Regions from separate parts of the Marinomonas sp. ABL3_031 genome, predicted to be linked through region 2. Evidence: riboswitches for the same ligand, from Rfam matches in the RefSeq annotation. Region 2 holds a riboswitch; the other holds the start of a gene.

Region 1 (6,800 bases), on a different contig from region 2:
GCCGCAGAAACATATCAAGAGCACCAGGCCAACAATGCCAGACAAACCAAATAGAGTCATCAGCGCCGCGTAGCTAGGTGGTCCAATGGTCGCTCCCAAATTACCGAATTGCGCCAATAAGCCATAGCCCTCAGCTTGTTCCTTAGCGTTGCGAGCAAGGTTGGGAATCATCGCCAAGGAAGCGCCAGGAATCATACCCAGACAAAGCACCAAGCTACCCATGATGAAGGAAAGCCACCAAGGATTATGAGAAACAAGCAATAAACTCATTGCCGCCAGCGCTACCCCTAAATACGCCAACAAAGCCACACGCTGTGGCCGCATAACATATTGTGCAATGGCACCCGCCAAAAAAGTCCCGCTGGTACTCAATAGAGGCAATATGACCAACATACTTTTATGCAGAGCTTGGTCATGGATTAACCCCGGAACATAAGTAAGAATAGATACCAAGGTACAGGTATAGAACAAGAACACCAAGCTTGGCAGTAGAGCTCGAGGATTTTTATAAATGCGTATCATCTGAACAATAATGCTGCCTTGATCCCCCACCACAGGCGGTAAAATAAGTAGCGGATTATTTCTTAATATGAAGAACAAAATAATGCCTATGCCACTGATGAAAATGCCATGAGCCAATAGCAAAGCACTTAATCCATGAGTTTCTAAAATACTTTTACCCAAACCACCAGACACAGCAAAAGCAACCCCAAAGAAAGTACCCCAAATACCCATAGTCAAGGATTTATGTTGTGGCGCACTGAATTTGGCAATCAAAGTGGGCGCTGCCACAACCACACCTAATTGAGAGAAACCTTCCAACAAGCGGGTCATCATCAACAAATTAAATGACGGTAACATTGATTGCACCATAGACAAGGTACCGCCCAGTAACAAGGCGCCAATTAACACCCGTAAATAACCAAAACGACTGGCAATCATGCCAGCAGACACACCAAATATTAACCCTGCAATACCGACAATCGATAAGGACATACCCGTTAAGGTCGCACTTTTTTGGTAGTACGCCAACAAAGCGTCAAACGACACCGAAAACTTGGCAAATTGCATGGCCGCAGAAACACCTGCAACCCAAAGTAAAATGACTTCGAGCCATTGAGTTTGGGATACATTGTGCGGTGTTTGAGTGAGAGACATGAATAATCCTTTCGAGTCACTAATAATCCTGACCCTTTGTTCAAATTGCTGGCGCTATTCTATTACAAGGTGTGATTAAAAAGATAAACAAGCACAGATTATTCCTGCAAAAAATAAAGAAAGGTGCCGTTAGAGCAAAGAAACAATGAAAATACAAGCCAAAGCACAGCCCACTGGCTGAACTTTGGCCGAGCATATTAAGCCCTTTGCGACAAGGTGTTCAACTCTGCTTTACGTAGCTCTTTGATACGTAAACCAATATTCCCCAAGATCAACATTAACCCACCAATGATCTGATAAAGCGTTAATCCCATTTCCAAGAAGTACCAGTTAATCACCGCAGCAAATACCGGGAAGGACAATTCTGCCAAGGTCGCCATCTGTGCAGGTACGGTTTTTAAGCCTTGATAGTAAAACCACATACCGATAAAACCACTTAGTAAGGCCATCACTATGACTAGCCCCATAACGGTGATTTGCATCGCCACTAAACTTTCAGTCTGCATAAAGGCTAACGGTGCTAAAACCATCAAACCGGCAACAAAGCGCCCTGACATAATGGCATTTGCCGGTACATTTTGCTTTGATAAGTATTTTCCGCATACCGTTGCCGCTCCCCAAGCGCAAACAGCCACCAGCGTAAAACCATAACCTTTGACAATACTCATTTGATCATTTGAATAATGCCACTGTACCTCGCCTAATTGACGAAGGTCCGGCCACATCATGACAAAACTACCCAAGAGAATGACGCCAGCCCAGCGTACAAAGCCTCCTTCAATTTGTTCTTTTAAGAACCAATATGCCAGCAATATAGCAACAATAGGCTGTAATTTTTGCAGTAAAATCACCACAGTAGGGTTCAAATATTGGAAGGCTTCTGTAAAGGCCAAAGTACCAACTGCCGAACCTATTCCGCCGATGAAAAACAAGCAACACAAACTTGCCCTAGACAAATGACGATAGACATGACGATAACGCCACAACATGGGTGCGACAAATAGAATCAAGGTAAGGTGTTCGATCAGAACAATTTGTAAGGTGGAATAGCCAGCACCTAGCAAGGGGTATCGGATTAAAGTATCCAGTGCCCAAGTAAAGCACGCTATCATGATAAAGAATGTTCCTGCCATCTTTGCTTTCTCCAAAATATAAGATGCACAGGGGTGATGAAAACGAATATACCATGTCGCATGCCAAGGCATGCAACAGCCAATCTGCCCCGAGTGAATAGAGACACATTTGCCTTGGTCGATCTTCTATCATCCGGACTGTAACCGTCGGCTCTGGAATCACACCAGATCTGCTGACCTTAAAATCCAAGATGAATTTTAAGCGCTCGCGGGCTGTTTAAAAGTCACACTTTTAAAGTCACCGCCGGTGGGGAATTCCGCCCCGCCCCGAAGTTCGATGTTTACGAAATTTACATGCCAACTTTAACCTTATCCCTCCAGATAGGCAATATGGCTTCTCTATCGACCTTATAAACAAGCTTCGAATTCATGCTTCTTTCATTATTTCCATAAATACTTGAGACAAGGCTAGGGAAGTCCTTCAGATTCCGCTACACTCGCCTATCCAGAAATAAGGAATTGGAATAACAATATGCCAAACTCTTCAAAAAGCGGACTGATGCTTGCCTTTACGGCCTTCTTTTTATGGGCTATTGCACCGATTTACTTCAAAGAAATGTCATTTGTACCAGCACCAGAAGTATTGGCTCATAGGGTTATTTGGTCCTGTGTACTCGTTTGTGCCCTCATCCTTATTCTCAAGTATGGTAGCGCCTTAAAAGCGGCAATTACGTCCAAACGCGCCATGTTAGGCCTGCTCTTTTCAACTCTTCTCATTGGTGTGAACTGGGGCACCTTCATTTGGGCCGTGCAACACAATCAAATGCTCAGCGCCAGTTTAGGCTATTACATAAACCCGCTGATTAGCATCATGCTAGGAGTGATTTTCTTTAAAGAAAAACTCGACTCGATTCGTCGTCTTGCTATCGTTCTGTGCTTTTGTGCTGTGGTATTTGAAGTGGTGCAATTTGGCTCATTACCTTGGGTTGCTTTAGTTTTGGCCGTTACTTTTGGCATTTATGGTTTGGTGCGCAAAAAAATCGCCATCGACAGTTTTACCGGCATGGCGGTCGAAACCGGTCTTATGTTACCTATCGCCGCGATCTATCTAATGCAAAGCCCTTCACCAACCGCTAACTTATTGGCGAATGACGCCATAACCAATTGGTTACTGTTCGCTTCAGGCCCAGTAACCATGGTACCGCTCATGTGTTTTGCTGCAGCCGCTAATCGCGTAAGCATGACCACCTTGGGCTTCATGCAATACATAGGGCCAACGGGCATGTTTTTCCTTGCCGTCTTCGTCTACGGGGAGCCTCTAAGCATCGAAAAACTGATCACTTTCATTCTTATCTGGTCTGCATTAGGTGCCTTAATCTTTGACTCAGTTCGTCACTTACGTAAGTCTCGTCGCAACCCCCTGCATCCTGCTGAGCCAGTTTAAATATCTGCAGTATCGACTCTTTTATTTTATTATCGAGAGGGCTCATTTAATAATTTATTTTTGCCGCGACTGACCTCCACTTTAGTTGCCGCTAACACGCCCTATGAAGCGGATAAAATCTGGCAAGACATGCCAACCCCTTTTGTGACCGTAGCAGCATGGGTAATGGGGCCTTACGTTATTGAGTTAAATCGAATTTTTGGCAACCAAGGTATCCCAGGTTTACAACAGGCTGTGAATCCGTAGCTACTGAGTTAGCTCAACGCGCAATACCTACTGAACATAGATAGCCTAATTGACCAACCAGAAGTGTCATGACAAATTAAAAATAATGCCTTAGCTCAAGACTATAAAGATCATTCTGATTTTCAGCTGCGCGCTGATTTTCATAATGGAAAACAAAACTATAGTCTGTATCTATGAACCATGATTGATCTATTTTTAAGTATTGCACTCTCTTATCAGCCCCCCTTTGATGAAAGGCTTCTGAATAAGAAAAACTAGTTTTTAGGGAATAAATTTCATATAAGAAGAAACCAATTTCAGGACGTATGCTTAAATTCCACCCATCCTCCAACTGGGTATTTAAAATAGAATACAAGTATAAATCCTGATGTAGAGCAAAGCTTACTCCAAGTCCGCCACTGATGTATGGCATTCTCTTACCTTGAAGTTGATCGTCTTCTATTGTCTTCATTCCCACTGAAAACTTCTTCGAAAGTCCACCAGTGAAAACATCATAGGGAATATAAGAAGCCATTTTATATAAGGTCAACTCATCTAAATCAATTTTTCCCGTTTGTAATGAAGCTCTTCCTTTAAAAGAAAGAAGCTCCAGTTCTGATTCACTAAAACTGGTTCTATGATCGTCTGAAGCTTGATGAGAGGTTGGTATATATTGTAAAAGCAGTTCGTCTCGCTCTAAAAAAGCAATATTTAATTGACTATCTGCAGGGCGCTTGAGAGGGTCTTTATATGAGGACAATTCAATAAACTGTCCAGCATCCTCTTCGATATTCCAACGCAAGGCCAACTCAGATCGTTCTTGATCTGTTAAGCGACGAGCTTGTTCCTGAGAATCGCTTAGTTCAAAATTACGAATACTTTCATCAAGAGAATAGAGTAAAAATCTTTGCTCCTCTGTCAATATTTGATTAGCGGAGCGAGCTAACTCTTTTTCAGCATCAATGTTTTTTTTATCAAGAGCATCACTGAGCATACGAATCTTCCAACTATCTGATGCTCGTAATACTGGTGAGGCAAGAAGGTCGCTACGATAACTTGCTTTTACAACATCTAAAGGGCTAATCCATTTATCCGAAGCTTCAAGCACAGCAGGATTTGCTACAGCAACAAGGTTGTTTGTTAACGTGGCACAATTAAACTTATTGAAGAAATATTTCATCTCAACGTCTTTCAGCTCCCATATATGGAAACGCAAAAGCTGTCGATCAAAGTCGTCCAATAAAAGCTCGTACTCAATAACATTACGTTGCTCCACAAGATTATATTGCTGCAATTGTTCTTTGTAAGGAGAGACAATAAAAAAACCCTCTTTACCAACAACTAGACTATCAAATAATAGTTTTGGTAAATTCATCGTTCTTGTGTCTGTATAAAAAGAAACAGCGTGCTCTAAAGTCAAGCCATTAGTATTCTTTCCTGCAAACTTTAAGAAAACATGTCCCATCATACTTGCTGGCTGTTCGATATTCTCGTAGGCGTAAACAAGAACAACTTTATCTGCAGGCACACGCTCAATGTAATGGGCAAGACCTCGACATTTTTTCAGAGGGTCTGTTATTTGAATCTCAGGATAATGTTTCGCGATCCATAAAGAGCGGGCAGGATATTGACATAAATATGTGTCTTTAGTTTTCTTATCTGTTAGATTCTCGAGTCCGTCTCGCAGCGCAATTTGAGCTGCATTTTTTTTCTGTCCTACAAAGTTAACGTCACTTATCAGAGAAAAATCATTGGGAATATGGAGTAATGCACGCCATTGCGAAGACTCATACAAAGCCTCAGCATGACTAGACAATACGTTTAAAGAAAAAAAAACAAGAAAAAAGGAAGCAATGACGCTTCCTTTTACTTTATAAAACAGTGGTATCAAAATTAATCTCGACAATTCAGTACTATGCTGTCTTCATATTTCCACATTTTGTCGGTACCGTAATCGGTACTTGAGCCAAACGCACCACCAGATAGAATATTTACAAAGAAAGTAGGTTCAACCTCTCGATTTAGCGCTGTCGTTGAAACACACCCTTCTGTCGAGCTGTTCATGATCTTAGTTTTTGCTCCATCTTTTTTGATCATAGCAACACCAGGAACTTCAAAAGATTGACCATCAATTTTTACTTGCGCTTCTTGACCATTAGAAGTTAATACATTCACTGTTTGCACATCATCAGTCAGAATAGAAGCACAACCAGTTAATAAAACACTTGTCGTCAAACTTGTAGCTAATAAAACTTTTTTCACTTTTTTTTCCTATCTAGAATTAATCCATAATTGGTGCATCATTTCACCACAATTAGGAAACTACCATAAAAAAGCATTGAAAAACGACAAAAATGTCAGTTTTTTGTAAAAAAAAACAGTCTGTTATTTTTAGGCTAGCTAAATAAATTCTCACTAAGCATTATTTTGTTTCCATTAAGATTAGAGTTTTCGCAATTGGCTGTGCGATTTGAGTTTGTTCAGGTTTGGCTTTCACCAAACATCTTTTTAGCGCAACAGAGTAATCACCTGGAATTTTGGTTACGCTGTAATGCTGACTTAAGTGTTTTATGAAAGTACTTTTCTGGCGAAAAAAAAGATTCCACATTAGCTGCGCTTGGTCTTTATTGCCTGCATACATGTCCAGCAATCTTTCTCTAATCACATTAAATTTTAGATAATTTGCATAAATATTTAACCCTTTTCGCATTTCATCAATTTGCTGCTGAGAATACGCTTCTATTTCTAAAGAAATTTTTTTATCAAGAAATTCTGTCAATGCTAAGCAGGAATTAACCGCATTAACCGTTGCTGAAGCGGATAAAGGTACAAAAGGACACAGCATCACTAAAACAATAAGACCTCGCTTCCAAGTATTCATAGTATCTTCCTTTTTATTT
Region 2 (6,800 bases):
AACTATTATTGTAAGCAAGTGTAACTTTAAATTTAAAATTGTAAACTTAATATTCCTTTGAAAATGGTTAATGTTTCATGATCAGATAGATTAAATCGCCATTTTAAATATCTTTATGGTGTTGTAATGAGAATCTATTTTGATTATTTGATCTTTTGTTTATTGTTCGTAAATGCAGATAAAAAGTGCACTATTTATGATCGAGTGGGTGGTGAGGGATCAACTACCTACAAGCGGTATTCTAAGGTCGCCAAATGACTAGAGTATTACCATGAGCTATAAGCGGTTGATCGAAGAGCGATACCAGATTCACATCTGTCTGAGTGAACATTTAAGTTATAGAGAGATTGGCAGACGATAATTTGTGTGTCTATTGAGTTCTAAATTGACCAACTAGCTGTGCCTGTTGTTCTGCAAGTTCTGTCATGAGTTGACTGCTTTGCTGGCCTTTTAAGGCTTCTGATGCCGCATTGCTGGTATTGTCTGAAATATCGTGAATGCTTTTGTTGATATCCTGTGCAACCAGAGATTGTTCTTCAGTGGCTGTAGCAATTTGCAGGCCTATATCTCTGATTTCAGACATCATATTACGTAATTTCTCTAAACTGTTACCAACGTCAGTTGCTTCAGACATACTTGAATGTGCGTTTTGACGACATTTCTCCATGCTGTTAACGGTTTGAGTAACCGCCTGCTGCAGTTGTTGGATAACGGTTTGAATTTCTTCTGTTGACTCATGTGTGCGGGTGGCTAGGGTTCGAACTTCGTCTGCAACAACCGCAAATCCTCTCCCTTGCTCACCGGCGCGGGCGGCTTCAATAGCAGCATTTAATGCTAATAAATTGGTTTGTTCAGCGATACCTTGAATCACGATAAGAATTTGATCGATATTCTGAGAATGGTTGCTAACTTTACTTACCAATTCGTCTGAATGTTCAAGTTGAGAGACTAATTGGGACATTTCTTTTAAGTTATGCGTCATTTTATCATAGCTTTGTCTAGCCCAATCATCTACTGTTTCTATTTTCTCCAAACTGTCTTCGGTATTTTTCGATACTTGTTGAACGGTTGCAGCCATTTGTGTCATGGCGGATGCTACGCTAGTAGTTTTGTCATTTTGAATAAGCATAATTTGCTGGGAAGATTTGGCAATGCTGTTGGTCTGGTGGGAGGCTTGCCCAACTTTATCCGAGGCTGCTCTGACTTCTGTAATAACTTCTTTTAGGTGGCTAATTAGATCATTCACCCAACCAGAAAGGTCGCCAAATTCATCTTTAGTGGTTAAGTTGATGCGTTGAGTAAAATCACCTTTTGCGACAATTCCTAATACTTTCATCACTTCAGCGAGAGGGCGTTTGATGCTTCGACTGACCCAGGTGATGATCAAGATAGCGATTAAAATAGATAATATTGCGGCGATCACTGTGATATTGACGGCAACGGTTGATGCTTGAAATGCTTGATCTTTTGCCTGATTTCGCACCTGAGCAACTTGTTGCTGAAGTGAGTTGGATAAGGTTTTCATTTGTTGTATTTTAGCTAATAAGTCTGCCGCTGCTGTTTCTGATTCTTTCGCAAGCAAACCGATCTTGTAATGTATTGCTAATACGCCATTGTCATCATAATAATTGGCAAGCAGTTCATTGATGGCTTCTGATATTGCTTCGTCGTTAATCGTGGGTAATATGTCTTTTATGCGATTTAAACCTTTATCCATGACATCACGCATAAAATCTAATTCTTCTAAATCTATTATATTGAAATAATCTGAAGAAGTATCCAAGAGTGTTTTCATTTGGGAGTCTGCATAGGTTAAAGCAAACTCTTGCTCACCTGATGTGGCGTCTTCTTTCACAGCGGCAATATCTTCAGCAACAAACTTTAATGTATCTAACCAGTTTAGTTTCATATCTGGAAGTTGCTGTTTATATACAAGAGATTGTTTGTGAGTACTAATAGACTGCTCTGCGATTTTAAATAATTCCATTGACCGATTGCGAAAGTCTTCTAATATTTGGGGCATGTCGGATTGAGTATCTACCGTTTTTTCTAAGCTGGTTAAACGAATAATAAAGGCTTGTTTAGCTTGTGAATATCGTTCAACTGGTGCGTCTAGAGCTTGCTCTGATTTAGTGACTAGGGCGCTGAGTACAGCGATATCTGCTAATGATAATTGATCACTTAGTTGTGTGGTTTCATCAGAAATGTTGGCGACATACCCAGTCACCGTATTTAAATGAGATTTCATGCTAGCTAGGCCAACAAGTCCGGTTCCGGCTATGAGAATCAGTAATGCCAATAGAACGCCAAATCCAATTAACAACCTCTGGATTACTGATAAACTCATAATTAACACCATCTACAAAGAAATAAAATTCAATTAGAAATCAAAAATTAATACATAAAAATATCATGCTAAACTTGCTGGCTATTGGTCCAATTTAAGGATTTTTTTAGACCATTCATGCCTAGGTTTGTCTAAGTTTGAGATTTTTACTGGGATTTTAGATTAAGAAAAAAAGAGCGAGTAAAGTAATGAGTTTAGAGAAGGCCCCAGATCATGTCAAATTGGCAGTGGATTTAATTGAGTTATTAGAAACGAATCAAATAGCGCGTGATGTGGCAATTGAAGCATTAAGATTAGTTTTGAAAGACTTTGAAAATAAATTGAGTACAGAAGAATAACTTGTACCAATGAACCCTGTTGGCAAGGAGGATATATGGCAATTATTACAATGACTTTGGTGGCCGCCGTGGCCTTGCTGCACTTTTATATATTGTATTTGGAAATGTTTTGTTGGACTACTTCAAAAGGGCGGAAAGCGTTTGGCCTAACCGAAGAGTTTGCAGAGGCCAGTAAGGTGTTAGCAGCGAATCAAGGTTTATACAACGGCTTCTTAGGCGCTGGCTTGTTATGGGGATTGTGGCTAGGCGAAACGGGTCAGTCTATCGTGATCTTTTTTCTGCTTTGTGTTTTTGTGGCGGGTCTTTACGGTGGTATGACATCCAGCAAAAAGATTCTCTTTATTCAGGCAGTGCCGAGTGCCATTAGTTTTCTGGCGGTAACTCTTCTGTAAAGGGAAGCGTCCCATCCTTACAGGCGGGACGCTGATGTTTTAGCCTTTACGTAAATAATTACGCTAGTGCTTTGGCGCTTTCCGTTAGGCGAATGGCTTGGTCACAAGCATTTGCTAACTCAGTGCCTTTTTTCACAAAGTGACGGCTAAAGTAGTTCTTGTGCTCTTCATGTTCATGAAAGTTGTGCGGGGTTAACACGGCTGTTAGCACAGGCACTTCTGTTTCTAATTGCACTTGCATCAACGCGCTGCATACCGTCTGTGCGACAAAGTCGTGACGATAAATACCACCATCGACCACTAAAGCGGTACCGGCAATCGCTGCGTATTGACCACTTTTTGCCAATAACTTGGCTTGCAGTGGAATTTCATAGGCGCCGGGCACAGGAATAAGATCGATGAGATCTTTGTTATAACCACGTGCAACCAACTCTTCACAAAAAGCGTTGGCACAGTTCATCACAATCTCTTCGTGCCAAGCAGCATGAAGAATCGCAATGCGTTTGTTAGCTGGATTGAAATCAAATTGATTCGTTGAGCTCTGATTCATTTTTGTATCCTAATATAAGCGAAATGTGAATCAGGGCGAACGGGCAGGCAAAAACACCGAATAATCACGGAATACCAAAATAGGGTTTCACCAAGCGGTGATACCTGTTGCGGTTTTGTCTGACACGCTCTCTATCATCCGGACTATAACCGTCGGCTCTGGAGTTACACCAGATCTGCTGACCCTAATCATTTGATTAGGCGCTCGCGGGCTTAGACTGAGTCTTTACCGCCGGTGGGGAATTTCACCCCGCCCCGAGAACGAAATCGGAATATCTCCGATCTGTAAAATATACGTGTAGAAAGAAAGACTTGTCAAAGTCTATTTGAAAATTTATTAGGCTTATCAGAGGTTTGTCACCTAATGACACATTTATGTCGTATTGGTAACAAAAGTTAACTTTTTAGACCACTACGTTCACTTCACATAGAGTGGAAATACCTTATATTTAACAACTGGGTTTACACAAGAATGGAGTCTTTGTTATGTTATTTTCTCAACGTCCTTTGACAAAAAGTTTATCCATACTTGTTTGTTCCTTCCTGACTGCTTGTAGCAATATCGATCCACACACTCAGTCTGACGATGTTTCCATTGAAATCGAAAATCAAACCAATCTGGTGATTTATCGTTGTGAGCAGGACGAGTTACTCGCTTATTTTCATGGCAATCGAGCCGAATTAATATGGCAAGAAAAAAGTTATTATTTAACTCAAGCTGTCAGTGCTTCCGGTGTTAGTTACCTGGGTAAATCTGTGTCTTTTTGGGCGTATAATCAAGACGCTAGGTTGGAGCTGGACGCGGGTGATAAAGTTAATTGTCGCCTTGTTAAAGTAGAATCTTAATCTTGCCTGAGAATCCTTCACTTTCATTGCCAGTGTTTTCATCCCGTCAATTCATTAATCCGTGTACAATAGCCGCCAATAAAGCCGTTTTGGTAAATTATTGAGTATCAGAGATTAGATGAGTAAATTATTTGTGATGGGCATGGGACCAGGTGACTTAGGTTTGGTCGCACCTAATGCAACCCGTGCTCTGGCAGCTTGTTCTGACTGGGTAGGTTATGGCTATTACCTTAACTTACTAGGTGAATTGAGTGAGGGTAAAGCCTTCCATGATTTGCCCCTTGGAGAAGAAATAGGGCGCGCTCGCTTGGCTTTGTCGTTAGCCGCTGAAGGGAAAACAACGGCACTGATTTCCAGCGGCGACATTGGTATCTACGCCATGGCAACCTTGGTTTTTGAATTGCTGGATCAGCAATTACAGGGCAAAGAGTCGCATCCTGAATGGCTAAAGGTAGACATTGAAGTGATTCCCGGCATTTCAGCTATGCAAGCTGGCGCAAGCCGTGTTGGTGCCATGCTAGGTCACGACTTTTGTACCATTTCTTTATCGGACTTATTAACCCCTTGGGAAACCATAGATAAGCGCTTGCATGCCTGCGGTGCTGGGGACTTTGTCGTGTCTTTTTACAACCCTGTGTCCAAAAAACGAGACTGGCAGCTTAATCATGCACGTGATGTTTTGTTGCAATATCGTCCAGCAAGTACCCCAGTGATGATAGGTCGTCAGTTAACTCGTCCAGAAGAAGAGATTCGTTTTATTACCCTAGGTGAGTTAGATGCCAAAGATGTGGACATGTTTACCATGGTAAGCGTCGGCAATTCAGATACCAAACACATAGTGAATGGCGATAAAGAGTGGATTTACACGCCACGAGGCTACTCTAAAAAGCTTTAATAAAGAGGCATTAAATGACGGTTTATTTTATTGGTGCCGGTCCAGGTGACCCAGATTTAATGACAGTAAAGGCGGTGAAAACCATCGCTTCCTGTCAGGTGATATTGTATGCGGGTTCGCTTATTCCAGAGCAAGTCATCGATAGCGTAAGAGGCACAGCAGAAACCATTTATGACAGCGCAGAAATGACCTTGGATGAGACGACTGCTGTTATTGAAAAGGCTGCTAAAGAAGGCAAAGACGTGGCGCGACTGCAGTCAGGCGATCCCGCTTTATATGGTGCCATTGGTGAACAGATTCGACGTTTGCAAACTTTGAATATTGACTATGAAGTGATTCCTGGAGTCAGTGCCGTGGCGGCTTCTGCCGCCTTATTGAAAAAAGAGCTGACCTTATCCGGTGTATCGCAAACCGTCATTATGACGCGCTACGAGGGCAAAACGCCTTTCCCTGAGCGTGAGCGACTTCCCGCTCTAGCACAAAGTGGCGCTACCTTGGCGATTCACCTTGGTATTACGCGCATTCATAAAATTGTTGAAGAACTGATTCCGCATTATGGGGAAGATTGCCCTGTGGCAGTGTGCTATCGCACCAGTTGGCCTGATCAGGATTTCGTGACGGGTACTTTGGCTGACATAGTGGCAAAAGTAAGAGCAAAGAAATTTACTCGCACCAGTTTGATTTTAGTGGGTAAAGTGCTAGACACAGATGACTTTGCTGACTCTTATTTATACGACAAAACTCAGGCACACATTTTTCGCAAAATCCATCGTACTGAGAAGAACAAAGGATAACTCATGCAACTAAATAAAATCCCTACCACCATAGTGACTGGCTTCTTGGGCAGCGGTAAAACGACTTTACTTTCTAACGTATTGAAACAAGCGGCAGGCAAACGTATTGCTGTTATCGTGAATGAATTTGGTGAGTTAGACATTGACTCAGATTTATTACGTGCTTGTCCGCTGGATTGCGACGACGAACAAAGCGGTGGTCAGCGCAGCAAAGAAGGCTTTTATGAACTGGCTAACGGCTGTATTTGTTGCACCGTAGAAGAAGAGTTTTTGCCCGTGATGGAACAGTTAGTCGCACGTCGTGACGATATTGACCACATCTTGATCGAGACCAGTGGTTTAGCCTTACCAAAGCCTCTAGTGCAAGCCTTTAACTGGCCGGGTATCAAAGAACATTGTACGGTTGATGCTGTGATCACGGTTGTGGACGGTCCTGCCGTTGCGGCTGGACGTTTTGCTCACAATGAAGAGGAAGTACAAGCGCAGCGTTTGGCGGATGATAGTTTAGACCATGATCCAAGTTTGCAAGAGTTATTGGACGATCAGTTGAGTGCTGCGGACTTAGTGGTGGTCAGCAAAAATGATTTATTGGACGATGCTGAGCGCGTCAAAGTGCAACAAGTGATAGCCAAAGAAGCA

What was found. A riboswitch is a leader RNA that binds a small molecule or an ion and turns the genes downstream of it on or off. The one in region 2 is predicted to bind FMN.
Region 1: linked by a shared signal. The riboswitch ahead of ACXAH2_RS13005 (DMT family transporter) and the one ahead of ACXAH2_RS10055 (6,7-dimethyl-8-ribityllumazine synthase) in region 2 are both predicted to bind FMN.

The regions. Positions count from the first base shown of each region.
Region 1 covers NZ_JBSWYU010000011.1:106,130-112,929, reverse strand. The annotation lists gene ACXAH2_RS13010 (MFS transporter) at 1-1,158, opposite strand, end outside; gene ACXAH2_RS13005 (DMT family transporter) at 1,356-2,291, opposite strand; FMN riboswitch at 2,409-2,570, opposite strand; gene rarD (EamA family transporter RarD) at 2,764-3,675, shown strand; gene ACXAH2_RS12995 (hypothetical protein) at 3,736-3,921, shown strand; gene ACXAH2_RS12990 (lipoprotein N-acyltransferase Lnb domain-containing protein) at 3,998-5,791, opposite strand; gene ACXAH2_RS12985 (hypothetical protein) at 5,794-6,162, opposite strand; gene ACXAH2_RS12980 (hypothetical protein) at 6,323-6,781, opposite strand.
Region 2 covers NZ_JBSWYU010000007.1:188,626-195,425, reverse strand. The annotation lists gene ACXAH2_RS10070 (methyl-accepting chemotaxis protein) at 371-2,347, opposite strand; gene rsmS (pleiotropic regulatory protein RsmS) at 2,536-2,685, shown strand; gene ACXAH2_RS10060 (DUF1304 domain-containing protein) at 2,721-3,077, shown strand; gene ACXAH2_RS10055 (6,7-dimethyl-8-ribityllumazine synthase) at 3,136-3,627, opposite strand; FMN riboswitch at 3,750-3,893, opposite strand; gene ACXAH2_RS10050 (MliC family protein) at 4,113-4,472, shown strand; gene cobJ (precorrin-3B C(17)-methyltransferase) at 4,591-5,367, shown strand; gene cobM (precorrin-4 C(11)-methyltransferase) at 5,382-6,161, shown strand; gene cobW (cobalamin biosynthesis protein CobW) at 6,165-6,800, shown strand, end outside.